DNA from 3 places in the Agromyces sp. NPDC058484 genome. Region 1 is predicted to be linked to each of the others. Evidence: predicted binding sites of a transcription regulator. Region 1 holds the regulator's gene; each other region holds the start of a gene.

What was found. The regulator LexA, encoded in region 1, represses DNA repair genes until DNA is damaged. The targets are predictions, from matches to a motif close to TCGAACANNTGTTCGA.
Region 2: a site for LexA is predicted at 5,597-5,612, ahead of ACFWN7_RS12495 (DUF222 domain-containing protein). Genes of this name have one in related genera too.
Region 3: a site for LexA is predicted at 5,205-5,220, ahead of ACFWN7_RS02785 (DUF222 domain-containing protein). Genes of this name have one in related genera too.

The regions. Positions count from the first base shown of each region.
Region 1 is NZ_JBHXMP010000002.1:171,810-181,652, forward strand. Features, by position in the region: gene ACFWN7_RS03320 (methylenetetrahydrofolate reductase) at 1-196, shown strand, start outside; gene metE (5-methyltetrahydropteroyltriglutamate--homocysteine S-methyltransferase) at 193-2,538, shown strand; gene ACFWN7_RS03330 (alpha/beta fold hydrolase) at 2,647-3,405, shown strand; gene lexA (transcriptional repressor LexA) at 3,422-4,111, opposite strand; gene ACFWN7_RS03340 (LysM peptidoglycan-binding domain-containing protein) at 4,366-4,785, shown strand; gene ACFWN7_RS03345 (histidinol-phosphate transaminase) at 4,832-5,920, shown strand; gene hisB (imidazoleglycerol-phosphate dehydratase HisB) at 5,931-6,545, shown strand; gene hisH (imidazole glycerol phosphate synthase subunit HisH) at 6,542-7,180, shown strand; gene priA (bifunctional 1-(5-phosphoribosyl)-5-((5-phosphoribosylamino)methylideneamino)imidazole-4-carboxamide isomerase/phosphoribosylanthranilate isomerase PriA) at 7,298-8,044, shown strand; gene ACFWN7_RS03365 (SseB family protein) at 8,028-8,879, shown strand; gene ACFWN7_RS03370 (hypothetical protein) at 9,050-9,843, shown strand, end outside.
Region 2 is NZ_JBHXMP010000014.1:51,870-61,712, reverse strand. Features, by position in the region: gene ACFWN7_RS12535 (MFS transporter) at 1-216, shown strand, start outside; gene ACFWN7_RS12530 (GNAT family N-acetyltransferase) at 242-751, opposite strand; gene ACFWN7_RS12525 (30S ribosomal protein bS22) at 874-972, shown strand; gene ACFWN7_RS12520 (glutaredoxin family protein) at 1,088-1,360, shown strand; gene ACFWN7_RS12515 (FAD-dependent oxidoreductase) at 1,468-3,030, shown strand; gene ACFWN7_RS12510 (formylglycine-generating enzyme family protein) at 3,081-3,998, opposite strand; gene ACFWN7_RS12505 (nuclear transport factor 2 family protein) at 4,276-4,677, shown strand; gene ACFWN7_RS12500 (GNAT family N-acetyltransferase) at 4,840-5,361, opposite strand; gene ACFWN7_RS12495 (DUF222 domain-containing protein) at 5,805-6,275, shown strand; partial or broken gene ACFWN7_RS12490 (SUMF1/EgtB/PvdO family nonheme iron enzyme) at 6,294-6,560, opposite strand; gene ACFWN7_RS12485 (flavin monoamine oxidase family protein) at 6,741-8,087, opposite strand; gene ACFWN7_RS12480 (LuxR C-terminal-related transcriptional regulator) at 8,230-9,843, opposite strand, start outside.
Region 3 is NZ_JBHXMP010000002.1:60,339-70,181, forward strand. Features, by position in the region: gene ACFWN7_RS02755 (3-hydroxybutyrate dehydrogenase) at 1-230, shown strand, start outside; gene ACFWN7_RS02760 (CoA transferase subunit A) at 352-1,125, shown strand; gene ACFWN7_RS02765 (CoA transferase subunit B) at 1,127-1,768, shown strand; gene ACFWN7_RS02770 (hypothetical protein) at 1,945-2,679, shown strand; gene ACFWN7_RS02775 (hypothetical protein) at 3,052-3,255, shown strand; gene ACFWN7_RS02780 (alpha/beta fold hydrolase) at 3,263-3,640, shown strand; gene ACFWN7_RS02785 (DUF222 domain-containing protein) at 3,851-5,176, opposite strand; gene ACFWN7_RS02790 (hypothetical protein) at 5,485-5,661, shown strand; gene ACFWN7_RS02795 (hypothetical protein) at 5,658-6,227, shown strand; gene ispG (flavodoxin-dependent (E)-4-hydroxy-3-methylbut-2-enyl-diphosphate synthase) at 6,334-7,464, shown strand; gene ACFWN7_RS02805 (hypothetical protein) at 7,572-7,781, shown strand; gene ACFWN7_RS02810 (RNB domain-containing ribonuclease) at 7,791-9,224, opposite strand; gene ACFWN7_RS02815 (PadR family transcriptional regulator) at 9,370-9,843, shown strand, end outside.

The DNA of each region.
Region 1 (9,843 bases):
GCCCGACGCCGACGCACAGGCCGAGCTCGGCATCGCGCATGCCACACGGCTCGCCGCCGCCGTGCTCGCCGGCGGAGCCCCGGGGCTGCACCTGTACACCTTCAACCGCCACGAAGCCGTGCTCGACGTCGTCGACCGGCTCGGAATCGGCTCCCAAGACCGACTCGTCAATGAGAGGAACACCACAGAACGATGACCGCACACGCCTTTCCCAACGGCACGATCCTCGGCTACCCGCGCATCGGGCGCCGCCGTGAGCTGAAGCGCGCCGTCGAGGCCTTCTGGGCCGGCACGATCGATGCCGCCGAGCTCGAGGCGCGCACGGCCGAGCTGCGCTCCGCGACCCGTGAACGGCTCGCCGCCCTCGGGCTCGGGCGCGACGACTCGTCGATTCCCGAGTCGTTCTCGTATTACGACCAGGTGCTCGACGCCGCGATCGCCGTGGGCGCCGTGCCTGAGCGGTTCCGCCGGCTGCAGGACGACTCGGGTCGTGTCGACCTCGCGGGGTACTTCACGATCGCCCGCGGCGAGGCCGAGGACGCGCCGCTCGAGATGACGAAGTGGTTCGACTCGAACTACCACTACCTCGTGCCCGAGATCGGTCCCGACACGGCGTTCGCGCTGCACGCCGAGCGCATCCTCGCCGAGTTCGCCGAGGCGAAGGCGGCCGGGTTCCTGACCCGGCCGGTCATCGTCGGCCCCGTCACGTTCCTGCTGCTGGCCAAGGCCGCCGACGGCGCCCCGGTGGGCTTCCGCCCGCTCGACCGCCTCGACGACCTCGTGCCCGTGTACGCGGCGCTCCTCGCCGAGCTCGAGGCGGCCGGCGCCGCCTGGGTGCAGCTCGACGAGCCCGCGCTCGTCAGCGAGAGCATCGACGAGCCGCGCGAGCGCGTCATCGAGTCGATCGGCCTCGCCTACGACGCCCTCGGCGCGTCCGAGCGCCGTCCCCGGATCTTCGTCGCGGCCCCCTACGCGGCTCTCGACGACGCGCTTCCCGCCCTCGCGGCGTCCCCCGTCGAGGCGATCGGCCTCGATCTCGTTCGGGGCGCCGCTCCCGAGCGCCTCGATCCGGCGACGAGCGAGTCGCTCGCGTCGAAGACCCTCGTAGCGGGTGTCGTCGACGGCCACAACATCTGGCGCGGCGACCTCGCCCGCGCCTTCGAGCGTGCCGACGCGCTCCGCTCGCTGTCGTCGGATGTCGCCGTGTCGACCTCGACCTCGCTGCTGCATGTGCCGCACGACGTCGACGACGAGACCGCGCTCGACGCCCGCCTCGCGAGCTGGCTCGCGTTCGCCGACCAGAAGGTCGCCCAGGTCGCGACCCTCGCCCGCGGCCTCGCCGACGGGCGCGCCGCGATCCAGGGCGAGCTCGATGCGGCATCCGATGCCCTCACCGACCGCGCCGGCGCCCCCGGCGTGCGAGTGCCCGAGGTGCGCGGACGCCTCGCCGCGCTCGCCGACCGCGACTTCACCCGCGCGGCCTACGACGAGCGCGTCGCGGCGCAGGAGGCGCTCGAGCTTCCCGAGCTGCCGACGACGACGATCGGCTCGTTCCCGCAGACGGCCGACATCCGCCGCGCCCGCGCCCGGGTGGTGAAGGGCGAGCTGACGGATGCCGAGTACCGCGCGCTCATGCGCGAGGAGATCGAGCGCGTCATCCGCCTGCAGGAGGAGCTGGGTCTCGACGTGCTCGTGCACGGCGAGCCCGAGCGCAACGACATGGTGCAGTACTTCGCCGAGCTCCTCGACGGCTTCGCGGTGACCCAGCACGGATGGGTGCAGTCGTACGGCTCGCGGTGCACGCGCCCCTCGATCCTGTGGGGCGACGTCTCGCGGCCGGCGGCGATGACCGTCGAGTGGTCGACCCACGCCCAGTCGCTGACCGAGAAGCCCGTGAAGGGAATGCTCACCGGCCCGGTGACGATCCTCGCGTGGTCATTCGTGCGCGACGACCAGCCGCTCGGCGACACCGCCCGCCAGGTGGCCCTCGCGCTGCGCGACGAGATCACCGATCTCGAGTCGGCGGGCATCCGGATCATCCAGGTCGACGAGCCCGCGCTTCGCGAGCTCCTGCCGTTGAAGCTCGCCGCCCAGCCCGCGTACCTCGACTGGTCGGTCGGGTCGTTCCGCCTCGCCACCGGCGGCGCGGCATCGGCGACGCAGGTGCACACCCACCTCTGCTACTCGGAGTTCGGCGTGGTCATCGACGCCATCCGCAACCTCGACGCCGACGTCACGTCGATCGAGGCGGCGCGCAGCCGCATGGAGGTCGTCGACGACATCGCGGGGAGCGGCTTCGACCACGGCATCGGCCCGGGCGTGTACGACATCCACTCGCCACGCGTGCCGAGTGCCGCAGAGGTGCAGGCGCTCCTCGAGCGCGCGGTCGCCGAGATCCCTGCGTCGAGGTTGTGGGTCAACCCCGACTGCGGCCTGAAGACCCGCGGGTACGACGAGACGGTCTCCTCCCTCGAGCACATCATCGAGGCGACGCGGGCCGTGCGTGCCGAGCTCTCGGAGCCGGTGCTCGCCGAGTAGGAACAGACAGGGGATGGGTGGATGTCGCGTGGCCCGCGGCATCCGCCCGCTGCCGTCTGCGGCATCCGCTCGCGGCGATTCCTCAGACACGTGACCTACCGTCGGTGCATGCAGCTCGCGGTACACGAATCCGGCGGTGGCGCGAAGACCGCGATCCTCATCCACGGCATCATGTCCGATTCGCGCGCGTGGCATCGAGTCACGGCGGAGCTCGAGGGCCGCGGATTCCGGGTGCTCGCGGTGGACCTGACGGGCCATGGGCGCAGCCCGCGGGCGCGTCGCTACTCTCCGGCCGTCTGGGCCGACGACGTGGTCGAGACGCTCGAACCGCTGCTCCACGGCCCGCCCGACGTCGTGATGGGGCATTCGCTGGGCGGGCTCGTGGCGAGCCTCGTGGCCGACCGCATGGCACCCCGGGCTGCGATCTACGTCGACCCGGCGTTCTCCTTCCCCGCGGGGATCCGGGGCTGGGCGTTCAAGGCCTTCTTCGCGATCGCACCGCGGCCGCGGCGTTCGGCGCTCGTGCGGATGAACCCGAAGTGGAGCGCGACCGACGTCGACATCGAGCTCGCGACACTGCGCGACTGGGACAAGCGCACCATCCTCGGCTTCGCCGACACCCGGCCACTCGTGCCGCCGGTACGGCTCGTCGCGCCCACGCTGGTCGTGCTCGCCGAGAAGAGCCTCCTCATCACCGAGCGGGTCGCGGCGCAGCTCCGCCATCAGGGCATGACGGTCGAGACGGTCGCCGGCACCGGCCATACGGTGTTCCGCGACGACCACGCGGGCTTCATGAACACGGTGATCGACTGGTTGCGTCAGCACGCGCGGGTGGGCGCCGAGCCGGCGAGCGCACGCGCAGCATGAGCGTGCGCGTGCGAGCTCAGACGGCCCGCATCACGGCGACGACCTTGCCGAGCACCTCGGCCTGATCGCCGACGATCGGCTCGAATGCGCTGTTCCGCGGGAGCAGCCAGGTGTGCCCGTCGCGCTGGCGGAACACCTTGACCGTCGCCTCGCCATCGAGCATGGCGGCGACGATCTCGCCATTCTCGGCCGTTCGCTGGGAGCGCACCACCACCCAGTCGCCGTCGCAGATCGCCGCGTCGATCATCGAGTCGCCCACGACCTTCAGGATGAACAGCTCGCCCTTGCCGACGAGCTGGCGGGGCAGCGGGAAGACCTCGTCGATCTGCTGCTCGGCGGTGATGGGGATGCCCGCGGCGATGCGCCCGACGAGCGGAACCATCGCCGCGTCGCCGACGGGGATGGCCTCGCCGGCCGATGGCGCTCGCTCGGCGGAGTCGGGCAGTTCGATGAGCACCTCGAGCGCGCGGGGGCGGTTCGGATCACGCCGCAGATAACCGGCGAGTTCGAGCTGGTTCAGCTGATGGGTGACGCTCGAAAGAGATGAGAGCCCCACGCCATCGCCGATCTCCCGCATGCTCGGCGGGTAGCCCCGACTCGAGACCGAGCGCTGGATGACCTCGAGGATGGCGACTTGTTTCGCGCTGAGGCTCTTGCGGCGGCGTACCCTGCCGCCTTCGCGCACGTCGTCGATGTCGGTGCTCACGGTCTCCGCCCCTCGTTGCGGCCGTCGCGGCCGGATGTCGGTGGTGTCTGATCGACTGTCTTCTGACATTCGAAACTGTATCCGCCCGATGTCGGTGCGGCAAACATTCATTCGAGTGTGTCGCGGGAATCTCGGCAGGAAATGCCGAACGGACCCTTGCAGCTTCGAAGAATCGAAGATACATTCGGAACAGAGCTTCGCATCCGGCCCTCCCGGCCGAGGGTCGGATGCGGCTCCCACAGGAGGTGTGAGAGATGAGTGCAGTGATCGCGTCAGACGGATTCGGCACGTCGAAGCATCCGCGCGGAGCCGCATCGACGCCTGCGCCCACGCCTGCGGCGACGCCGCTACCGACGTCTGCGCCGACGCGGCTCCGTCTCACGCGCCGCGGTCGCGCCGTTGTCACGAGCCTGTGCGCCGTGCCGCTCGTGGCCTGGGCGCTCGTCGCGGTGCTCGGGTCGGGCGGCGCCGCCGCCGATTCCGGCGCGAACCTCGGGGCTCGCACATTCGAGTACGTCACCGTGTACCAGGGCGACTCGCTCTGGGCCATCGCCGAGTCGATCGCGCCCAGTGGCGACCCTCGCGTGGTGATCGACGAGATCCTTCGACTCAACGGCCTCGACGACGTCGTCGTCCAACCGGGGCAGCGCCTGGCACTTCCGGTCGTTCCGTGAGACGCGCGCGCCAGAGCGGCACCCGGTGCGTGGCTAGCATGGACGGGTGACGAGCCTTGACGACCTGCCCATTCGTGATGACCTGCGGGGTCGTGCGCCCTACGGCGCCCCTCAGAAGTCCGTACCGGTCGCCCTGAACGTCAACGAGAACACGCACCCGATCCCCGAAGCCGTGGCGCACGACATCGTCGCCCGCGTCGCCGCGGCCATTCTCAGCCTCAACCGCTACCCCGACCGGGAGTTCACCGCCCTTCGCAATGCGCTCGCCGGCTACCTGGGCCATGGGCTCGAGGCGGAGCAGCTCTGGGCCGCGAATGGCTCGAACGAGGTGTTGCAGCACATCCTCCAGGCCTTCGGCGGCCCCGGCAGGAAGGTGATCGGGTTCGCGCCGACCTACTCGATGTACGGCCTCCTCGCGTCGGGCACCGGCACCGAGTGGGTCACGGCCGAACGCGACGCCGACTTCGAGCTCAGCACCGAGACGGCCGTCGCCGCAGTGCGCGAGCATGACCCCGACATCGTGCTGCTCTGCGCGCCGAACAATCCCACGGGCACTCCGCTGCCGCTGGACGTGATCACCTCGGTCACCGATGCCGCCCGCGGCATCGTCGTCGTCGACGAGGCGTACTTCGAGTTCGCCGACCCCGGCACGCCGAGCGCCCTCACGTTGCTGGAAGGTCGCCCTCGCCTGCTCGTCTCGCGCACGATGAGCAAGGCCTTCGCGTTCGCCGGCGCGCGAGTCGGCTACCTCGCCGGCGATCCGGCCGCCATCGACGCGCTCCGGCTCGTCCGGCTGCCCTACCACCTGTCGGCCCTCACGCAGTCGGCTGCGCTCGGCGCCCTCGCGCACTCCGGCGAGATGCTCGCGATGGTCGACGAGATCCGCGCCCAACGCGACCGGATCTCCGCTGAGCTCGCTCGCCTCGGCTTCCGTCCGTACCGGAGCGGCTCGAACTTCGTGCTCTTCGGAGGCGTCGACGACCCGAGCGCGGTCTTCGAGGCGCTCCTCGACCGCGGCATCCTGATCCGTGAGATCGGCCTGCCCGGATGCCTCAGGGTGACGGCCGGCACCGAGGCCGAGACCACCGCATTCCTCGAGGCGATCGCCGTGTTCGCTCCCGCGGCCGCCGAATAGGATTGACGTCATGACCTCACCCGGCGCACCGCGCACCGCCCGCGTGCAGCGCGAGACGAGCGAATCGAGCATCGATCTGTCGCTGAACCTCGACGGCTCGGGCGTGAGCGACATCGAGACATCCGTGCCGTTCTACGACCACCTGCTCACGGCGTTCGCCAAGCATTCGCTCACCGACCTGAGCGTGCGCGCCCGCGGCGACATCGAGATCGACGTGCACCACACCGTTGAAGACGTGGGTATCGTGCTCGGCCAGGCGATCCGCGAGGCGCTCGGCGACAAGCGCGGCATCTCCCGCTACGGCGACGCGCTCGTGCCCCTCGACGAGGCGCTCGCGCAGGCCGTCGTCGACATCTCGGGCCGCCCGTACCTCGTGCACTCCGGAGAGCCCGCGGGGTTCGAGTTCCACCTCATCGGCGGCCACTTCACCGGTTCGATGGTGCAGCACGTCTTCGAGGCGATCTCGTTGAACGCCGGACTCACGGTGCACGTCACCGTGCTCGGCGGGCGCGACCCGCATCACATCGCCGAGGCGGAGTTCAAGGCCTTCGCCCGCGCGTTCCGGCAGGCGAAGTCGCTCGACGCGCTTGTGTCGGGCATCCCGTCCACCAAGGGCGCCCTGTGACGAACCCCAGGCGCGTCGTGCTGCTCGACTACGGATCGGGAAACGTGCACTCCGCGGCGAAGGCGCTCGAACGCGCGGGCGCCGAGGTGGAGGTCACCGCCGATCGCGACGCAGCACTGGAGGCCGACGGACTCGTGGTGCCCGGCGTGGGCGCGTTCAAGGCCGTGATGGATCAGCTTCGGGGGGTACGCGGCGACGAGGTCATCGATCGCCGCCTCGCGGGCGGACGCCCGGTGCTCGGCATCTGCGTGGGCATGCAGGTGCTCTTCGATCGCGGTGTCGAACGCGGCGTCGACACCGAGGGCCTCGGCGAGTGGCCGGGCGTGGTCACCGAACTGCCGGCACCGGTGCTGCCGCACATGGGCTGGAACACGGTCGAACCCGACCCCGGCTCGGTGCTCTTCGACGGCATCGAAGACGAGCGATTCTACTTCGTGCACTCGTTCGCGGCACAGGAGTGGCTGCTCGACGTGCTGCCGCCGTTCCCCACTCCGAGGCTCACCTGGGCCGAGCACGGGGGCAGGTTCCTCGCCGCGGTCGAGAACGGCCCGCTGTCGGCGACCCAGTTCCACCCCGAGAAGTCGTCGGACGCCGGCATCCGGCTCCTCGCGAACTGGCTGGGATCGCTCGAGTGAACGAGGACCGCCCGGCAGAACGAGTGGCGTCGACCCCGAGCCGTCGGGGCTCGAGCGGACTAGGATGTTGTGACTGTGCCGACGTGGCGTATCGCAGCCACCGATTCAAGGACAGTGATGAGTGAGTTCAACAAGACCCCCCGTCTCGTGCTGCTTCCCGCAGTCGACGTCGCGGGCGGCAAGGCCGTTCGCCTGACCAAGGGCGAGGCCGGAACCGAGACGAACTACGGCGACCCCGTCGACGCCGCGGCCGATTGGGCCGACCAGGGCGCGGAATGGATCCACCTCGTCGACCTCGACGCGGCCTTCGGGCGCGGTTCGAATGCCGGCGTGCTGAAGAAGGTCATCCGCCAGGTGCGCGGCGTGAACGTCGAACTATCGGGCGGCATCCGCGACGACGCGTCGCTCGAGCACGCGCTCGAGATCGGTGCCAAGCGCATCAACCTCGGCACTGCGGCGCTGGAGAACCCCGAATGGGCGGCATCCGTCATCGCGCAATACGGCGAAGCGATCGCCGTCGGCCTCGACGTGCGTGGCACGACCCTCGCGGCGCGCGGCTGGACGCAGGACGGCGGCGATCTCTGGCAGGTCATGGACCGCCTCGAGGAGGCCGGCGCGGCGCGGTACGTCGTCACCGACGTCACGAAGGACGGAACGCTGCAGGGGCCGAACCTCGACCTCCTCCGGCAGGTCATGGACCGCACGCATCGCCCGGTGGTCGCCTCGGGCGGCGTCTCGAGCCTCGACGACATCGCGGCGCTCCGGGAACTCGTGCCGCTCGGCCTTGAAGGCACGATCGTCGGCAAGGCCCTCTACGCCGGCGCCTTCACGCTGGCCGAGGCGCTGGATGTCGCCGGGTACTGAGCAGGGCCGCGAAGCTTCGTCGGCGGATGCCGCATCCGCGCGTCGGGCTGCACCGGACGCTGCCGCCGACTCGGCGGGGGTCCCGTGGGCCGGTCGCTCGTTCGAGCCGAACCCGCACGCCGCCGATGACGGACGTGCGCCCGAAGCACTCATGGCGGCACTTGCGCGGTTCCGTTCCGGCGACGGTGGGCAGGGCGACGTCGTCGCCGCGTTCGCGCGGTCGCGCCTCCTGATCCCGCTCCTGGCCGATCTCGGCGACCCTTCGGCAGGCTCAGGGACCATCGCCGGCGCGCACGGCCTGGCCGTCGACAAGAGCCAGGAGTTGTCGATCGTCACGGTCGAGGGTCCCGACGGGCGTCGGGTACTGCCGGTCTTCGCATCGGTCGATGCGATGGCCCGGTGGAACCCGGTAGCCCGTCCGGTGCCGGCCGACGGCGTGCGGGTCGCGCTCGCGGCGGCCGACGACGGTACCGACCTCGTCGTGCTCGATCCGGGTTCGGACACTGAGTTCGTCGTGCGGCGGCCGGCGGTGTGGGCGATCGCACAGTCGCGGGCGTGGCATCCGCCGTTCGACTCTCCCGAGGTACGCGAAGCGTTCAGTCGCTCGATCGGCACTGAACTCGCAGTGCACGACGTCGAACTGGCGGCGGGTGATCCCGATGCCCGGCTCGCCGGTCCCGAGCTCGTCGTGAAGCTCTCCCTGGTGCGCGGCCTGACACGCCGCGAACTCGATGCGGTGCTCCAGCGGCTCGCCGCGAGATGGGCCGCGGATGACGCGATCGCAACGCTGGTCGACTCGCTCACGGTGCGGCTGGTCGCCACGGATCCGCACTGAGTTCGCCGCTGCACCCCTATCGCTCCCCCGATCTGGTGCGAGAGGCCCCTACGGACCCCGCGCCGACGTCGGGTTAGCCCCCGATGCCGGTGGTTGCATCCGGCTCGTACGGTGGGCCATGTAACCGACAGCAGGGCGCGAGAGCGTCCGGGATAGCGAAGGAACACCTCATGGCTTTCGATGACAACAACGTGTGGAATCGCGTTCGCGACTCCTTCAACACCAACGTGGCGATTCCGATCAGCGACAACAACGTCGACTCGCTGAACGACAACAACGTCCACTCGCTGAACGACAACAACGTCGACTCGCTGAACGGCAACAACGTCGACTCGTACAACGACAACTCCGACAACTCGGACAACTCGACGAACGACTCGAACAACGACAACTCCGACAACTCCGACAACTCCGACAACTCGACGAACGACTCGTACAACGACAACTCCGACAACTCCGACAACTCGGACAACTCGACGAACGACTCGTACAACGACAACTCCGACCACTCGGTGCACATCAGCGACTCGTTCAACGAGACCGACAACTCGGTCAACGCCGGCATCCGGCAGTACAACGTCGGCTTCGACGACCTCAACATCGTTGCTGGTGGCGGCGGCGCGGCTGCGGCCGGGTACGGCGGCCACGGCGGCCACGGCGGCAGCGACACCGAGGTGAACATCGACAACCGCTCGACGGTGGTCGACCAGTCCGTCAACCAGAACATCTCGACCAGCGGCGGCTACGGTGGCGGCAACGTGAACCAGGCGATCGGGAACGAGGCCAATGTCGCCTCGGGTGACGGCTCGGTCGCTGCAGGCCACGACGCCTGGGTCGACAACTCCAGCACCGACATCGAGGTGGGCGACGTCTCCATCGGCAACACGTGGGACTCGTACAACGAGGAGACCAACTGGGACGTCGAGGTGAACGACTCGTTCAACGACGACTACTCGACCGACAT
Region 2 (9,843 bases), on a different contig from region 1:
GACGTGCTTCCCAACCCCGACGATGCGGGCAAGGACCTCGGGGTGTTCAACATCGCCAACGCGCTGCCGCAGACGATCGCACCGCTCCTCGGCGGAATTCTCGTGGGCATCGGTGCCGCTGCGGGCGGGGCGAACTATCCGCTGCTGATGTGGAGCGCCGGAATCCTGGCCCTGATCGGTGCCGTCGTGATCCTGCCGATCAAGAAGGTCAGATAGATCGTGCCGGCGCTCTCCGCCCGCTTCAACGCAGCGGCTTGATCATCTCGAGTTCGAGGCCGCCGGGTTCGAGCTCGTACTCGCGGCTGCGGCCGGTCATCGTGAAACCCAGCTTTTCGTAGAAGCGCAGAGCCCGGGGGTTCGCTTCGTGCACTTCGAGACGAAGGGTGTCGCTGTGCCGTCGCGCCCACTTCTCGACCTCGTCGAGCAGCAGCCGGGTAACGCCCGCCGTTTCGCCGCGGTAGTCGGGCGTGACGTAGACGCCAACGAGCAGAGGGCCGGTCGCGGCATCCGGAATGTACCCGCCCATGTGGCCGATCCAGCGCTGCCCGTCGATCGCGACCACCGACGTCTGACCCGGCGTCGTGCCACGGGCCGCGCGCAGGCGCCACCCGGTCTCGTCGACCAGCAGGGCGTGTTCGATCGTCTCGGCATAGGCCAGCGGCGTATCGCGCAGCATCTCGAGCCGCAAGGTGCGCACCTCGCGCCAGTCCTCCTCGTTCGTGGTGCGGATCATGAGGTCGGAGGCGCGCATTCCCCCGAGAGTAGCCGACGACCGAGAATAGGCCGGCCGCGGCATCCGGTAGACTGTCCCGAGGCTTTCCCGCCCCTGGCTGCGGCACGCGCGGCCGACTGATCTTTCACTGTGAGGTTTCGATGGGTTCCGTCATCAAGAAGCGCCGCAAGCGCATGGCGAAGAAGAAGCACCGCAAGCTGCTTCGCAAGACGCGTCACCAGCGTCGCAACAAGAAGTAGTCGTCTCGCACGACCGGCTGAGCGTCAGGCCCGCGGGCCTGACGCTTTTCGCTGTGCGCGCTGCGCTGCACTTCTCCGGTCGAGTGGGCGCACGTGGCGGACGTACGATCGACACATGACCCGCGACATCCGTCTCACCCTCATCGGCAAGCCCGGCTGCCACCTCTGCGATGACGCGCGCGAGGTCGTGCAGGCCGTGGTCGCCGAGGTCGAGTCGACGGATGCCGCGACGCGCGTGTCGCTCGAGGAGCGCTCGATCCTCGACGACGACGGGCTCGCCGAACTCTACGCAGAGGAGATCCCCGTGCTCCTCATCGACGGCGAGGTGCACGACTACTGGCGCGTCGACCCGGTGCGGCTGAAGACGGCGCTGCTCGCGAGCGCGTAGTCGCGGGCGGCCGGCGGGGCGCGCGGCCGGCGGGCCGATCGGGCGTGGTCGCGGCATCCGGCGCGTCGAAGCTTGCCCGCGCGCGTCTCAGGGCGTTGACTGTGCACATGACCTCGCTCTGGAGGGATGCCGCTGCGGTCGCCGCGAACGGGCGGCCCGCCCCGAACGCCCGCGTCGAGGGGCCCGTGTCGCCGGGGGAGCGGTTCGACGTCGCCGTCGTCGGCGCCGGCATCACCGGGCTCTCGACCGCGCTCATGCTGGTCGACGCCGGCATGCGGGTCGCGGTGATCGAGGGCCGTGACGTCGGCGCGCTCGCCTCGGGCCGCAACACCGGCAAGGCGAGTGTGCTGCAGGGCGCCATGCTGCAGCGCATCCGCGCGGGGCATCCGGCCGAGCTCGTGCGCGCGTACGTCGAGGCGAACCTCGACGGCCGGCGCTGGATCGCCGGGTTCGCGCAGCGCAACGGCGTGCCGGCGTCCGAGGAGACTGCCTACAGCTACGCGACCGCGCCCGACGGGCTGGAGATCGTCGATCGCGAGTACGACGCGGCATCGGAGGCCGGCCTGCCGGTCGAGCGCGTCGACGAGCTGCCGGTGCCCTTCCCGTTCGCGGGGGCCGTCGCGCTGCCCGCGCAACTGGGGCTCGACCCCTACCGCCTGCTCGTGGCCATGGCGCGCGCGTACGTCGCCGCGGGCGGGGTGCTGCTCGAGGGGATGCGCGTGCAGGGCGTGCACGCCGGGCGCCCGGTCGAGCTGCGCACCCCGCAGGGCGTGGTGCGAGCGGATGCCGCGGTGATCGCCACGGGCCACCCGATCCTCAACCGCGGGCTGTACTTCGCGAAGCTGCGCCCGTCGCGGTCGTACCTCACGACGTACCGCGGCGGCGCCCCGCTGCCGGGCGGGCTGTTCATCTCGGTCGACGGCGACACCCGGTCGCTGCGCATGGTGCCCGACGTCGACGCCGCCGCGCCGCCGCTCCTCATGGTGGGCGGGAACCACCATCCGCCGGGACGGGTCCCCTCGACCGAGGCGAAGGTGCAGGACCTCGTCGACTGGACCGGCCGGCACTTCCCGGGAGCCGGCCTCACCCATCGGTGGGCCGCGCAGGACTACCACTCGGCGAACATGATCCCGTTCGTGGGCTGGATGCCGCGGGGCTTCGGCCGGGTGTGGGTCGCGACCGGCTACGCCAAGTGGGGGCTCACGAACGGTGCCGCAGCCGGCATCCGCATCTCGGAGGAGATCCTCGGAGTGCCGTGGAACGAGCGGCGCCCGTGGATCCGGGTGCTCGCCACCCGCACGACGACGCCGGCCGACCTCGGGCGCGGTGCGGCGGAGGGCGCGCAGGTCGGCCGATGGATCGCGGTGGGCTGGGCCGGCGCCGAGACGCGACGTCGACGCACGCCCGCGGACCGGCCCGCCGAGGGGCAGGGCATCGTGGTCGCCCGCCACGGCGTGCCGTACGGCGTCTCCACGGTCGACGGAAGCACGTGCGCCGTGCGCGCCGTGTGCACGCACCTCGGCGGGGTGCTGCAGTGGAACGATGCCGAGCGCACCTGGGACTGCCCGCTGCACGGCTCGCGGTTCGAGGCATCCGGAGCCCGCATCGAAGGCCCTGCGGTGCACGACCTGGCCGAGGAGCCGCGGGTGCCGCGGCGGCCGGTCGAGTAGCCGGTCGCAGCCGACGTATCGAATCCTGCCGCCCAGACCAGGCGTAGCGCCTACTCGGTCGACGGGACGTCGCGGGCGCAGCGGAACCCGATGTGCGTCGTCGCCGTGTCGTCGGCCTGGGGCGAGCGCGCCGCCGGGCGGTAGCGCAGGCAGTACTCGGGGGAGCAGAGGTGCGAGCCGCCCTTGAGCACGCGGCGGGGGATGCGCGACCCCGGTTCGGCGGATGCCGCGGCGAGCAGGTTCTCGCGATTGCCGGCCTGGACCGGCTCGGCGCCGGGCATGTCGTGCCGCGGCGCGTAGAAGTCGGTGGTCCACTCCCACACGTTGCCCGTGACGTCGTAGAGCCCGTAGCCGTTCGCCGGGAACGTCATGACCGGCGAGGTGCCGACCCACCCCTCGGCGCCGGTGTTGCGATAGGGGAACGACCCCTGCCATTGGTTCACCATGAGCCGGCCGTCGGGACGCTCGTCGTCGCCCCACGCGAACCGCGCGCCGTCGAGGCCGCCGCGTGCGGCGTACTCGAACTCGGCCTCGGTGGGCAGGCGCTTGCCGGCCCACTCGGCGTACGCCGTGGCATCCGTGAAGCTCACCTGCACCGCCGGATGGGTCGGCTTGTCATCGACTGACGACGGGCCGTCGGGTCCGAACGGATGCCGCCAGCTCGCGCCGGCGCCCCACCGCCACCATTGCCGCCAGTCGCGTAGGTCGACGGGGCCGGGCGTCGGGGTGAACACGAGCCCGCCCGGCACGAGGTCGGCCGGATCGGCGCCGGGGAAGTCGGCCGGATCGAGCGGTCGCTCGGCGACAGTGACGTATCCCGTCGCCTCGACGAACGCGGCGAACTGCTCGTTCGTCACCGGATGCCGGTCGATCTCGAATGCGGCGACAGTGCGCTCGTGCACCGGCGTCTCGTCGGGGTAGAACTCGGCCGAGCCCATGCGGAACGTGCCGCCGTCGATGCGGACCATGGGCGTCGTGGCGACCGGGCGGGTCGGGAGGGTGACGTCACGGGGGTGGCCCGGGCGGCGTTCTTTCGCGTGGCTCATTTCGCTCACGGTTCGAGCCTATTGCCGTCGGCGGTGTTGCCTTCCGCATTCTGACACCGGGCGAGGATGATCGCCAGCACGGCGACGGACATCGGGTAGCGCGTAGAGGCCGGTGACGGCGAGGTGCCTGGTCGGGGCGCGCGGGTCGAACTCGACGCTGACATTCGACCTGTGCCATCCATCGGCGTAGGGTGCAGACATGGCCGACCAAGCGGTCATCCGTGACAAGCTTCGCCTGATGTTCGAAACGCCCGGCGGCGACGTCGCGCATGCCGAGGCGCTTTACCACGACGACGCAGTCCTGGAGTTTCCACAGTCCGGCGAGCGCTACGACGGCCGCGAGACGTTCACAACCTGGCGGAGTCAGTACCCGGCGGGGGTCGCATTCCAGATTCTGCGGGTGACCGTGCGCGATGATGTCGCGGTGGTGGAGTTGACCGCGCGCTACGACGGCGGCGCTGGGATGTACGGGGTCAGCATTCACGAGTTTCGCGGCGACAAGATCTCGCGCGAGCGCATCTATGTGGCCGAGGGGTGGGACGCGCCGGATTGGCGCAAGCCCTGGCGCTCTGACCGGGCGGTCGACAACCCGGGCTTTTGACCCCCGGCCGCCCCGTATTCGGCTTGCGGAACCCGACCGATTACATCGTGCGTAGCCTGGTCGAAGCTGGTGGCTTCAGCGCCCCATCTCCATCACGTGCAGTGTGGTGCGGGTATCGAATCCGCAACAGGGCAGACAGCGGGCCTGCGGCGGCCGCCGCTCTCATTCCTCCACGAGTAGCTGGAAAAGGTCGTGGTCCTGCCACTCTCCCGCGATCTTCAGGTACCGGGGCGCCATTCCGATGGGCCGGAATCCCACTCGGGCCAGCACCCGCTGGGACCATTGATTGTGCCGCAGGGTCTCCGCCTGTACGCGATGAAGGCCGAGATCGCCGAATGCGAGCGCCGTGATCGCCCGCAGTGCATCGGTGGCGTAGCCGCGGCCGTTCGCCTCCGGAGCGACCCAGTACCCGACACTGCACGACTGGAATGGCCCGCGCACGATGCCGTTCAGCGTGACGCGGCCGACGACGTCACCCGCCTCGTCGAGGATGACCTGCGGCAGCGCCACACCGCGCCCATGGTCTGCTCGCACGCGTCGGATCACCTCCGCCTGTCCCTCGGTTGTGTAGTGGGAGTTCTCGCGCACGGGATCCCAAGGCGCGAAGAACTCCCGTCCGTCTGCCTGCAACTGCGCGAGCCTCGGTGCATCGTCGATACTGAGGAGTCGGGTCGTGGCAGCCATCTTCCCAGCCTCGCACGCCATTCGTGACGTGACCGCTTGCCGCCCGACGGATGCTCCGACGGCTCACGTGAGCAGATGCGTCGAATAAAGCTTCTGGGTATCTGCCTAGATGAAGCTGCGCTTCATCGCCCCGCTTGAGGCGTGGATACGCAACTCTTGGGCGCGTCGAAGGATGCCGAATACGGTGTCGTTGCGCGGGTAGTGCACCATGACGGACTTCACCGAGACAGATGCCTAGAATAAAGCTTCGAGCAACAAAGGAAAAGCGGCGAAGGATATATCGAATATACCTTCCCACAACAACGCCAACTCCAGTAGAATCGAGCTATGCCAGAAGCGCCCGTCGCCCTCCACGGTCTGGAGAACGCGTGTGCTGAGGTGCAGGAGTCGTGGGGCGGATCGCTGCTGCGGCCCTCGAGCGAAGTCGATGCCGACGTTGGGCGATGAGCGATTCGGGACTTGTGCGCGCGACTGAGTCACTGGCTCAACTCGCCCGAAGAGTCGAATCTCTTCAGGCGCGGTGCGCTGCAGAACTCGCAGCGCGATCCCGTCGGGCTGAAGGCGACGATCTCGCGCGGAAGCACGGGTTCGCGTCACCCGAACGGTTGATCGCGCAAGCGACCGGTCGTCGGTACTCCGATGCGGCGAGGCTGGTGGCTGTCGGCGAAGCGACCGCGAAGCGGGCGTCGTTCACAGGTGAGTCGTTGCCTGCGCGGCGCCCACGGCTCGCCGCCGCACTCGGTGTGGGCGCGATCTGCGTCGACGCCGCGGAGCTGATTCGGCGCTTCCTCGACGGCATCGCGCCACGCGCCGATCGCGACCTGCTCGACGCGGCCGAGGAGTTGCTCGTCGACCGGGCTCCGCTCGTCGGTGTCGACGGCCTGGTGCGATTGGTGAAAGAGCTCGAGGCATGACCTGCAGCTTCGTGCGGATAGGTCGACCGGCCCGGAAGTCGGGGTGAACACGAGTCCGCCCGGCACGAGGTCGGCGGGATCGGCGCCGGTGAAATCGGCCGGATCGAGCGGGCGCTCGGCGACGGTGACGTATCCCGTCGCCTCGACGAACGCGGCGAACTGCTCGTTCGTCACCGGATGCAGGTCGATCTCGAAGGCGCCGACGGTGCGGTCGTGCACCGGTGTCTCGTCGGGGTAGAACTCCGCTGAGCCCATACGGAACGTGCCGCCGTCGATGCGGACCATGGGCGTCGTGGCGACCGGGCGGGTCGGGTCGCCGGGGTCGCCGGGGCGGCCCGCGCGGCCGGGGTCGCCGGGGCGGCCCGCGCGGCCGGGGTTGCCGGGGTGGCTCGTGTCGCTCACCGTTCGAGCCTATGCCCGTCGGCGGCATGAGCGGGGTGCGCAGACCTGCAACGGCCGATCGCGCTATGCAGCCAGCAGCCGAGTGACTGATCGTGCGGCGGTGAGGCCGGATTCGATGGCACCGTCCATGAAGCCGTTCCAGCCGTTCGCGATATCGGATCCGGCGAAGAGCACCCGGCCATGGGCAGCTTGGAGCGCGGGCAACGTCGACAGCTGTCCCGGCTGGAACGATGACCAGGTGCCGCGAGAGAACTCGTCGGCGCACCAGTCGTGGCCGTCGGTTCCGAGGATGTGCGCCTCGGCGGGAAGCATCCCGGCGAGCGCGTCCCGCACCGCTGTCTCGTCGTTCGGCGGCACGCGCATCGCGTCGGGGCCGAACCCGACGACGAACTGGCTGCCGTCGTCGCGGACCTGCTCGGTGACCACGGCGGTCAGGGGCAGGTCATCGGGAGCTGTGGTGAATACCGGTTCCTGAAGCCCTTGGACGTGCGCCCACACCTTCATGCCTCGGCCGGCATGCCCGTGGGAGAGCGCCGAAAGTCTTGCGGCACCGAGCGCCGGCTGGAAGTGCAGGGCCCCGAGCGTATTCAGCGGCACGGCCACAATGGCGACCGCCGCGGTGAACGGCGTGCCGTCGCGGGCGACCACTGTGACTCGGCCGTCAGCCTCCTCGACTGCATCGACCGGCGTGGTCAGCCGGATCGCGGGTTCGCCGTCGGTCGCCACAGCCTTGACGAGGTCCGACGTGTGCAGGGCTGTGGCGCCGAGTGTGTCCATCATGGCGGTGAAGCTCCACCCGGCGAGGGAGAACTCTCGCATCATCGAGGTCAACGCTGACTCGGAGCATCGCGCCGAGCAGGACGTGCTGAGGATCGCGTTCACGATGTCGCGTTCGTCGGCGCTCAGGCCGCTGGCGTCGATGCGGTCCTGAACGCTCAGGTGGTCCACCGCTGCGACCTCCTCGGGAACCGCGAGAGGCTGGTACGGAAGCGGGAAGATGTCTCGCGCGTCGGGGTAGAGACGATCGAATGCACCCTGCAGCTGCATGGCCATCTCGAAGCTCGGACGATCGTGCAGTCGACCGTCGCCGCGATACGACCACCGAGGCGGCAGGGGCAGCACTCGTGAGGAGAGCCCATACCGTGTCATCTCGGCGAAGACATGCGGCTGGAACCAGTGCACGAACGCTCCACCGAGCTCGACATCGCCGCCGAACCGCTGGCTGGAGTAGGCTCGCCCACCCAGTCGGTCGCGTGCCTCCAGCACGAGCACGCTCAGTCCGGCGCGACGCAGCTCGCGGGCAGCCGTCAGCCCGGCCAGGCCGCCACCCACGACGATGACGTCGTGCACGTCCTGGGTGGTCTCAGCCTCGGAGGTCGTCGTCCCGGTGGATCCATCCGAGTTTCTCATGAGGTCCTCCTCCCGACCTTCGCGGCGCATCATCTCCCGCTTCGCCGCGGACCCGGCAGAATGTGGCGTCGGGTCGATCTGGGACGAATGTACCCCCGCTCGAAGAGCGCGCGCATCCCTCAGACCGCACGACCAGCCGTTCTCATGCGCCGGTTCGATTCCCGGACGCGTATTTGACCGCCTGCACCCGATTGCTCGCACCCAGCTTGGCCAACAGGTTGCTGACGTGGTGCGCAGCGGTCTTCCGCGAGATGTGCAGACGCGCGGCGATCTCGGGATTCGTCAGGCCGTCTGCAATCAAATCGAGCACTTCCTGCTCGCGCCGCGTCAGCCGTGCCGATGAGCGCGGCACGTGTCGCCCCGGCGCTCCCAAACTGCGCAGGATCTCGGCGGCGATGTCGCCGTCTCCGGACGCTCCGAGCCGATCGAAGGCGTTGAGGGCCGCACGGGCCTCGGCGGTCGCAAGTGGTGGCGAGTCCGGTGCGAGCCTGCGCGCGAGTTCGAGCCGCACGCGACCGGTTTCCAGAGGCAGGTTCATCGCGGCGAAGAGTTCGAGCGAACGCTCGAAGCAACGCACGGCGACGGATGCCTCGGTCGCCAGCCGTCCGTGGGCGAGCGCGGCGTGTGCGGCATCGATCCCCGGGCGACTCACGGCGCTCCGCTCATCGAGTATCGCCGCTGCCGACGTCGCGGCCGCACATTCGCCGAGTTCGAGCAGCGCCTCGATCTTGACGGCGAGGGCCGTCGCCGCCTCGATCGAGTGCCCGTGGCCGCCGGCGTGCATGGGAACCGCGGTGTTCATGGAATCGGAGTCGAACCACCGGCCGACGAGCGCGACGGCGCTCGCCGGATCGCCGAGGCGCAATGCAAGGCCGGCGGCGGCCACGGCGGCCTGTATCGGCGCGCCGGCACGCTCGATGAGGGCCCCCGCCTCCTCCAGGCGCCCCTGCCGGGTGCGGAGCTCCGCCAGTCCGGCGACGACGCGAGCGTGAATGGCGGGGAAGGCCCCCCTTGCGACAGTCGCCGCACGGGTGAACTCGGCCTCGGCTTCCGGCCATCTGCCCGACAGCATGAGCACGCGACCATATGAGACGCGGCATTCGGCGAAGAGGTACGGGCATCCGCGCCCCTCCATGAGCGCGTCGGCGGCATCCGACCATGCTCGGGCACGGTCCAGGTCTCCCGTGATGTCGCACACCGTCATCATCGAGCACGCCGACATCACGACCGTGAAGAAGTCGGCCGGCTCGCCGGCGATGACGCCGGCCATGGCCTCGTCGACATCGGACAGGCCGGCCGCTGTCTCGCCGAGCTTCACGCGAGCGACACCCCGTTCGGCGAGCGCGCAGAGCTCAAGGTCCCGGTTCCCGACATCCCGTGCCACGGCGAGCGCATGCTCGAGCAGTTCGTGGCTGCGGGCGGTGTCGGTCGTGAGGAGCGCGCCCTCGTATGCGAGCCACCCCCTCGGCAGGACCGATTCGTCTCCGGCGAGCACACTGCGCGCGCGGGTGTGCCAGCCGTTGGCGGCCACCCGATTGCCGAGCGCCATCCCATAGGAGAGGCAGAGCCAGATCGCCGAGTCGACGGCGGCGACGCGGTCACCCGACCTGAGGCTCACGGCGTACGCACGCTCCCGGAACCGCACCGCCTCCCTCATGTCGCCGAGGAAGAAGAGCGCGTCGCCCAGGCCGGCCAGGGATGCCGCGGAGCCCGTCTCGAGCACGGCCGCCTCGAACGCAGTGCGCGCCGCCGCCCA
Region 3 (9,843 bases), 110 kb from region 1:
CCGGGTACGTGCGCACGCCGCTCGTCGAGAAGCAGCTCGCCGACCAGGCGCGGGTGCACGGCATCCCCGAGGCGGAGGTGCTGTCGCAGATCATGCTCACGGAGACGGCGGTGTGCCGACTCGTGGAGCCCGCGGAGGTGGCGAGCCTCGCGCTCTGGATCGCCGGCCCGGACGCCGGAATGGTCACGGGCGCCAGCTACACCATGGACGGCGGATGGAGCGCGAGATGAGTGCGGCGCCCGTGCCGCCAGCCCGACGCGATGTGATCGCCGGGTCGGCCTCGGACACAGGTAGCGTGATCCCTGTGATCCGTGCCCGCATCGAGGCGGCGGATATACAGGAAGGTGCATCGTGACTCTCGACAAGGTCGTCGGGTCCGCCCAGGAGGCGGTCGCCGACATCCCCGCCGGGGCCAGTCTCGCCGTCGGCGGGTTCGGTCTCTGCGGCATCCCGATGGTGTTGATCCGGGCGCTGCACGACGCAGGAGTCGACGGTCTCTCCGTCGTCTCGAACAACTGCGGCGTCGACGACTGGGGCCTCGGCGTGCTGCTCGCCGACCAGCGGATCGCGAAGATGACGTCGTCGTACGTCGGCGAGAACAAGGAGTTCGAGCGGCAGTACCTCTCGGGCGAGCTCGAGCTCGAGCTCACCCCGCAGGGCACGCTCGCCGAGAAGCTCCGGGCCGGCGGCAGCGGTATCGCCGCCTTCTACACCCAGACCGGCGTCGGCACCCAGGTCGCCGAGGGCGGCCTGCCGCGTCGGTACCACGCCGACGGGTCGGTCGCGGTATCGAGTCCGGCAAAGCCGGTGCAGACGTTCACGGTGCGCGGCCAGGAGCGCGAGTTCGTGCTCGAGGAGGCGATCACCACCGACTTCGCCCTCGTGCACGCCCTGAAGGGCGACCGGCACGGCAACCTCGTGTTCGACAAGTCCGCACGCAACTTCTCGCCGCTCGCCGCGATGGCCGGACGCGTGTGCATCGCCCAGGTCGAGGAGCTCGTCGAGCCGGGCGAGATCGACCCCGACCATGTGCACGTGCCCGGGGTGTTCGTCGATCGCGTCGTCGTCGTCGGACCCGACATCGAGAAGCGCATCGAACGCCGCACCGTGCGGGAGGGGAACTGACATGGCGCTCACGAGACTCGAGATGGCGGCGCGCGCGGCGAAGGAGCTGCCCGACGGCGCCTACGTCAACCTCGGCATCGGCCTGCCCACGCTCGTGCCGAACTACGTGCCCGACGAGGTCACGGTCGTGCTGCAGTCCGAGAACGGCATCCTCGGCGTCGGTCCGTACCCGACCGAGGCCGAGATCGATCCCGACCTGATCAACGCCGGCAAGGAGACGGTCACGGTGCTTCCCGGTGCCGCCTACTTCGACTCGGCGACGAGCTTCGGCATGATCCGCGGCGGCAAGATCAACGCGGCGATCCTCGGCGCCATGCAGGTGTCGGCCGCGGGCGACCTGGCCAACTGGATGATCCCCGGCAAGATGGTGAAGGGCCCCGGCGGCGCGATGGACCTCGTGCACGGCGCCCAGCGGGTGATCGTGCTCATGGAGCACGTCGCGAAGGACGGCTCGGCGAAGATCGTGAACGAGTGCTCGCTGCCCCTCACCGGGCGGGCCGTCGTGCACCGCATCATCACCGACCTCGCCGTCATCGATGTCACGCCCGAGGGGCTCCGGCTCGTGGAGCTCGCCCCCGGCGTCACGGTCGACGAGGTCGTCGCGGCGACCGAGCCGCCGCTGGACACGAAGTGGGTCTCGTAGTCGGCCCGGCGATCGACGAGCGCCGCCGAAGGCGACGCTACTCGAGATCTGCAACGCTTGAGCGGATGCTCCGAGACGGAATCGTGATGCGGCGCGGCACCTCCGGGTGTCGCGCCGCAGGCATGATCGTCAGAGACGTCCTCCGAGGACGTCGACGATCCAGACTCAGGAGTCCGATGACCCGAACCATCCGCGCCAGTGCCCTTCCCGCCGCCGCGATCATCCTCGCGCTGACCCTCACGGGATGCGTCGGCCAATCGTCCCCTCGGGACACGGCCGCACCCTCGACGCAGGCCTCTGAGCCGAGCCCGGCGCCGAGCACCGTACCCGCGGAGCCGGCGATCGCGTCGATCGTCGTGCGCCCCGAGCAGCTTGACCTGGAGGACGGCTCGGGTGTCGTCGTGCGGACGCTCTCGTACGACCTGGCCGCCGAGGAGTTCGTCGCGGAGCTGAGCGAGGTCTTCGGTGGCGAGCCCACGGTCGAGGAGTACCCGGGGTCGTGCTGCGAATCTCGGCCTGCGACGCGGTACCGGTGGGACGAGTTCCAGGTTTCCGACGATCACATGGGTCACTTCGCCGATGACGACCACTCCGCGTGGATCCCCGATGAGGGGCCCGATTACGCGGACATGAATCTGGAGGTGCAGCTCACCGGCCCAACGGTGCGAGGCATCACCATGACGACGGCACCCGGGTTCGAGGTCGGGGACGACGTCGGCGAGCTCGCCGGACGGTTGGGCGAGCCGTACGACGTCAACGGCTACGTCGAGGTGCCCGTCGAGACCGGCGCCGAGCTCGGGCCGTCCGAGGTCGCGGGCAAGACCAACGGCTACTCCGTCGTGATCTGGAAGAACGGCGCCGAAGGTTTCCGCCTCGTCGCTCCCGTCAACATCGGCGTCGCGCGCAACTAAGGTCGTGCGGAGGGTTTCCTCCGAGCAGGAATCGTGATTCGGCGGGCACCCCGGGGTGCTGCGCCGTAGCCATGATGGGAAGCGGCGTTGTTCAGGACGCCGACGAATCGGAACAGGGGTCCGATGACCCGAACGCTCCGCGCCGGCACCCTCACCCCGCCGCGCTCGTCGCCATGCTCGCCCTGAGCGGATCCGTCGCCCTCGCGCCGAGCCCGTCGATCCGCTCACGACCGTGACGGAGCTCGTCGCGCGCCCCGACTCGTAGGAACTCCGCGACTCCGCAGGCTTCGCCGTCGCAAACCTCGACTACCTGTCCGCTCCCGCCGACGCGGTGGCCGCGCTCACGGTCTTCGGACTCGCGCCCGTCGATCGATGGTCGAAGGTGGGAACCACTTCCCTCCCCGCACCCTGCACCAGTGGGCCGGAGTCGAGCCGTGGGAACAGCGATACGTCGATCGATGGGAGGGCGTCGTCACCGAGCTCTCGCTGGAGCGTCCGGCGTTCGCGGTCAGATTCACCGCCGCCACGGCTCGCGAGGTCTCGCTGTCCACGGCGGAGGGCCACGACCTCGCCTGAAGCTGGGATGAGCTCGTCGTTGTGCCGGATCTTCGGCAGGATCCCTCGGGATGCTCAGGACCGTTATCTCGAGTATGTCGAGAAGTCCCGCGAGGCCGTCGGGGCACCCGGCACCGTGAAGATCCTCGTCGAGTTCCGCGCGAGCGAGGACTCCTCGACGATCGCGTCGATCGAAGCACCCGTTCCGGGCGACGACGTGGCGCCGCCGCAGCCGATGATCGCGCAGACCCGCTCGGTGCTCGACCGCTACGCCGCCACCGGTGGCGGCGTCACGGAGCTCGAGCTCGACGACTGCGGACACTCGCCGCATCTCGAACACCCCGCGGCGTTCCGCGAGGCGCTGCTGGCGCTCATCGAGAGCGCCGATCGCTTCGACGTCGCCTGAGGAGACCAGCCTCCGACATGCGATGGCGGTGTGCCGGCGACATCGCCGACCTGCCGCGCAACACCTACTCGTTCCGTCGCGGCGGCTTCTCGGCAGCTCACGGCTCCGCTGTCGGGAGACATGGCATCGACCACCGGTAACGGTATGCCGTCGGCGGCTCCCGAATGGACCTGCGTGCAGCGAGCACGTGGCCGGTTCCGGTGGGCCTGTTCAGAAGGGCGGGATCTGGGTGTAGCTGCGGCCGGTGGGACTTCGCCATGTGGTGGTGCCATTGCGGGGCTTCTCGATGATGAATCGCGTGGCGTGTTTGAGGCGATGGTCGCCACGGCAGGTCGGGGCGAGATTCTCGTCGTTCGTGACGCCGCCCGCCGCCCAGTCGAGCACATGGTCGATGTCGGCGGTCGCCGCGAGCCGATCGCAGCCGGGCCGGGAGCAACGGCCGTGGGTGAGTGCGAGCCAGACTCTCTGCGCGTTCGTCGGCCGGTAATGGCTGCGGTCGAGTGCGAGCGGGGCGGCGGTGATCGGATCGACCGCGAGGCGGAGGAACGCGGGCGCGTCGGCGAACAGTCGGCGGGCGGTGGCGAGATCGACCGGCCCGACCCCGTCGAGGGTCGCCGGTTCGCTGCCGGCGCCGGCAAGGCTCAGCAACGGGATCGTGACGATGACCTCGGCGCGGGCGGCGGTCGGCGTGCCATCACCCGCCAGCCAGGCGACGGCGGCACCGGCGCGCAACTGGTCGAGGGTGCGTACGTCACCGGCCACGCCGACGTCACGGCGAGCGGTCGCGTCGAGCCGTGACCACAGGCGTGCCGCTTCGACCGAGCTCGTGTACACGCTCACCCACGCCATCCCGTCATCGACGTGCTCGACCACGACTCGTCGTTGCGCGTAGGCCCGGGTGTGCCGTGCCTCGAGGTGCTCGCGCTCGAGTTTCGCCCCGATGGCGCGGGCCCGCTGCCGGAGCCGGGAGGTGGACACCGTACCGATCACCGCTGCGAACGCCACGTCGGCCTCTGCCAGTCGAGCGTCACCGGGATCGAAACCGGCGACCGTGTCGACCGCGACTCGGGCATCGACGTAGGGGGCCGCGCCATCGGCGAAACGGGCCCACACCGACGGCAACCGTTCCTGCAGCACCGTCGCCTCGTGCGCGCGAGTGCGGATCGTGCCCGCCGGAACGTGCAGCCGCATCGACAACTCGGCCGCCGCCGCCCGCACCGCCAACTCCGCTGCATCCGACCCGGCCGCCGCGTTCGCACGCAGATACAGGCCCGGGTTCCGAGCCGCGATCGCGAGCGCCTCGCGCACCGCATCGAGATGCGCGGCCATCGCCCGGTTCACAGCGAACTCAGCCTGCTCGGCCGCGTCCAATGCGGCACACATCACCGCGAACCCATCGAACGACGCCGACCCACCGGAATACTCGAACAACTCCTCGAGCACGTCGACGTCGAGCATGTCGATGTCGGTCGGGTCGACCTCTGACAGCGGGTCTGCCAGCGCGACTTCGCCACCGGGATCGAATGTTTCTGCCATGGTTCGATCATCTCAGCACCCACCGACATCGAAGATGGATTCGGTTCGGAGGTGCGGGCCTGGGACGGCCGGGATCTCGAAACGACACCGCTCACGCGTCGAGCCGGGTCAGCGAGCCGTGCCGGTCCTCGATGCGACCGTGGTGAACTGATCCAAGGGTCGACGGGCGCGGCCAGACGCCGCACGCCATGGGGTGATCCGTCCGCGTTGCGGGATCGTGATGCGGTCCGGCGTAGCGGGGGGTCGCGCCTCAGGCATGATGTGTACGGATGCCGCACAGGGCGGTTCCCGTCCTGATACGGAGCACGATGACCCGACCCCTGCGCGCCGGTGCCCTCACCGCGGCCGCGACCGCACTCGTCCTCGCCCTCACGGGTTGCGTCGGCCCGTCGCCCACGCCCACGCCCACGCCGGATGCCGCGGCGCCGCTCCCTACCGCCACCGCGACGCGACCGCCGAGCCGGTCGACCCGCTCACCACGGTGACCGCACTGGTCGCGCGGCCGGAGGCGCTGGAGCTCCACGATGCCGGCGGCACCGTGGTGGGCTCGCTCGAGTACGCGGGCTCCGTGGACGAGGCCCTCGCCGCGCTCACCGCGGTGCTCGGTGGACCGCCGGAGGAGGAACCTTACGATGCCGGCAACCACAATGCGGCAGGGGTCATGCACATCTGGGACGATGCGTTGAAGGTCGACGAGATCCACTACGGCGAGGGCGTGGCCCGCCTCGGCGATGCGACGGTGGGCGCACCCGACTTCCGGGTCTACTTCGATCAGGTCGAGGTGCGCGGCAAGGAGCTCGTCACCAGGGACGGGGTCCACGTCGGAGACGCCTTCGATGCGCTCGGCGACCGAATCGATCCCGACCTCTGGACATGTTCCGGATGGGCGGTCGAGCACGTCGAGGTCCCCGATCCGCAGGTCGGAGCCGCGAAGTACGGCGTGGGCCTTTCGGAGTGGGAGTGGGACGAGACCGCGCAGAACTACGGCACGCAGGTCGACTACGTCGCCTCGGTTTCCGCGCCGGTATCGGTCGCGTCGGGCTGCGTGTGACGCATGAACCGGAGCATGATGTCGCCGACGGCTGCGCCTGACGCGCTCGGCCGTCCGCCTCGATGCGGCGCCGTAGACTGGCATGGTGCCTGCAGTGAATCTCGGAATGCCCAAAGTCCCTGAGGTCTTGGCCCCCCGACGCAAGTCGCGCCAGATCAAGGTGGGCAAGGTGCTCGTCGGCGGCGACGCGCAGATCAGCGTGCAGTCGATGACCACGACGCCGACGCCGAACATCAACGCGACCCTGCAGCAGATCGCCGAGCTCACAGCGTCGGGCTGCGACATCGTGCGCGTCGCCGTGCCGAGCCGCGACGACGCCGAGGCGCTGCCGATCATCGCGAAGAAGAGCCAGATCCCGGTCATCGCCGACATCCATTTCCAGCCGAACTACGTCTACGCCGCGATCGACGCCGGGTGCGCCGCGGTGCGCGTGAACCCCGGCAACATCCGCAAGTTCGACGACCAGGTCGGCGAGATCGCGCGGCGCGCGAAGGCGGCCGACGTCTCCCTCCGCATCGGCGTGAACGCCGGCTCGCTCGACCCCCGCCTGCTGCAGAAGTACGGCAAGGCCACGCCCGAGGCGCTCGTCGAGAGCGCCGTGTGGGAGGCGAGCCTGTTCGAGGAGCACGACTTCCACGACTTCAAGATCTCGGTGAAGCACAACGACCCCATCGTCATGGTGAAGGCCTACCGGCTGCTCGCCGAGCGCGGCGACTGGCCCCTGCACCTCGGCGTGACCGAGGCGGGGCCGAGCTTTCAGGGCACGATCAAGAGCGCGACGGCGTTCGGCATCCTCTTCTCCGAGGGCATCGGCGATACCATCCGCGTCTCCCTCTCCGCCCCGCCGGTCGAGGAGATCAAGGTGGGCCTGCAGATCCTGCAGTCGCTGAACCTCCGCGAGCGCAGGCTCGAGATCGTGTCGTGCCCGTCGTGCGGTCGGGCGCAGGTCGACGTGTACAAGCTCGCCAACGACGTCACCGACGGGCTCGAGGGCATGACCGTGCCGCTGCGCGTCGCCGTGATGGGGTGCGTCGTCAACGGACCGGGTGAGGCACGCGAGGCCGACCTCGGCGTGGCATCCGGCAACGGAAAGGGCCAGATCTTCGTGAAGGGCGAGGTCATCAAGACGGTGCCCGAGTCCGAGATCGTCGAGACGCTCATCGCCGAGGCGAACCGCATCGCCGACGAGATGGGGGCGGATGCCCCGTTGGGCTCCCCCGAGGTGCTCACCCCGTAGCACCTCCGGCGGTTTCGATCGCGCTGACCGGTGGCCGCGTGCGAGCGCCGCGAGTAGGGTGAGCGCACCGGATGCCCCCGCGGCATCCGCTCGGGAAGGGGGCTGCGATGAGCGCCGATGGCACCGACTACGAGTACCCCGACGAGGCCGGGTATCCAGACGGCATGGGCACGCTGCACGAGGGCACGGATGACGCGCCCGACGCCGCGGCGGACGCCGAGCCCGATGCTCCCGAGACCGACGCCGCCGATGCGGACGAGAAGGAGCTCGATCACTTCGCGATGGAGGACGAGGAAGACGACGACGAGGGCGTCTGATCCGGTGGATCAGGCGTCGGCGGGCCGGAACTCCACCGTTCCGGATGGGATGTCCGCACGCATGAGCACGACCGGCATCAGCTCGCCGGGGCGCATGCCGGTCGCGGAGCACGTCGCCGTCACGGCCGGCTCGGCGAGCTGGATCACCGCGCTGCCATTGCGCATCGCGAGCACGGTCGCCGCGAACCGCTCGCCCACGCGGCCCGAGAGCACCGCGGCCTCGACCCGCGCGATCGAGCCGGCGTCGAGTTGCGACGCGCGGCGCGACGAGGCTTCCATCAATCGGGGGAGCTCGTGGAGCGTCTCGCGCGCCCACTGCGGCGCTTCCCGTCCGGCGCTGATCGCCTCGCAGATGACGAGGCCCCAGCGGTCGACGAGGCGCCGAAGCGGCGCGGTGACGTGGGCGTACGGTGCGGCGAGAGCCGACTGCGCGGGATCGGCCGGGACCGCCCCATCCATCGCTGCATACCCCGCTCCGCGGAACAGCGCGCTCGCCGCCTCCATGATCGCCAGGCATACGGGGTCCTCGCGGTCGAGGCCCCGAAGGTACTCGCCGTAGCCGACGGACGCCGGCCATGGGTGTCCGAGCGCGACCGTCTGGGCGCGGAACGCCTGGATCGCGTCGGGCCCCGGCTCGGGCATGGTGCGCAGGATCCCGACGCGAGCCCCGATCATGAGCTCCGCCGCGGCCATGCCGGTCATCAGCGAGAGCTGCGCGTTCCAATCCTCGACCGGGAGGAGGCGCCGCAGCTCGAGGGCGTAGCCCCCATCCTCCGTACGCACGATCTCCTCGTCGGGCACGTTGAGGCTGGCGCCACCGCGCGCCCGTTCCCGTTCGACGCGGAGTCGGCCGACGTCGCGGAGCAGCGAAAGCGACGGGTCGCCGGTGCCATGGTCGATATGCGCCTGCGCCTCGTGGTAGGCGAGTTGCGCGCGCGATCGCACGACCGCGCGTTCGAGGCGGGTGCTCCGCACCGTGCCGTCCGCGTCGAGTTCGAACGACCACACGAAGGCGCTGCGATCGACGCCCGGGAGGAGCGAGGCGCGGTCCTCGCTGAGCACCGGCGGATGCAGGGGGATTCGGCCGTCGGCCGCGTACAGCGTCTGCCCCCGTTCACGAGCCTCGAGGTCGATGGCGCCGCCGGGGCGCACGAAGCCCGGGACATCCGCGATCGCATAATGCACGGCATAGCCGCGTGTGTTCCGTGCGAGGTGGAGCGCCTGATCGAGATCCCTCGATCCTGCAGGGTCGATCGTCACGAAGGGGAGATCGCGTCGGTCGACCTCAGGCGCCGGCGTCGCGGATGCCGCAGCCTCCGCCTCGGCGAGCACCTCGGGCGGGAACTCGATGGGCAGATCGAGCTCAGCCCGAAGTGCGGCGAGCGCCGCGGCGAGCTCGCTCTGCGCGGCCGATGCGGCGATGTGGGCGCGGCGATCGGGCATGGGCTCAGCCTATGGGCGGGTTCAGCGGTCCCGACGGATCGTCCGCGAAGCGATTGACCTGAGGAACATAACGATATATCGTTGACGTATCGCAGAAGTTACGTAATCTCTCCTTCGAGAGCCCGACGAAAGGATGTCTGCGCTCATGCGACGCGAACACCACAACCCCAACTCTTCCCAGAGGCACCCGCACGAGGGTCGATATCACCATGACGGCCACGGATTCCGCGGCGAGCCGTGGGGCGGCTGGGGCGCACCCGGCATGCCGCGCCTCGGCGGATTCGGGGCGCCCGGCGGCCGTCGTCGCGCCAAGGGCGACGTGCGGACGGCCATCCTGTCGCTCCTCGCCGAGGGCCCCTTGAACGGCTACGGCATCATGAAGGCCATCGCCGCGAAGACGCACGATGCGTGGCGTCCCAGCCCGGGCTCGGTCTATCCCACGCTGCAGCAACTCGTCGACGAGGAGCTCATCGCCCCGCGGGGCGAGGGTCGCCGCACCGAGTACGAACTGTCCGACGCGGGGCGCGAGTACATCACCGACCATGCCGAGGAGGTCGCGCAGGCGTGGTCCGACGTGCCGCGTCCGACCGAGTCCGCCGTCGCCCTGTTCGAGAGCGTC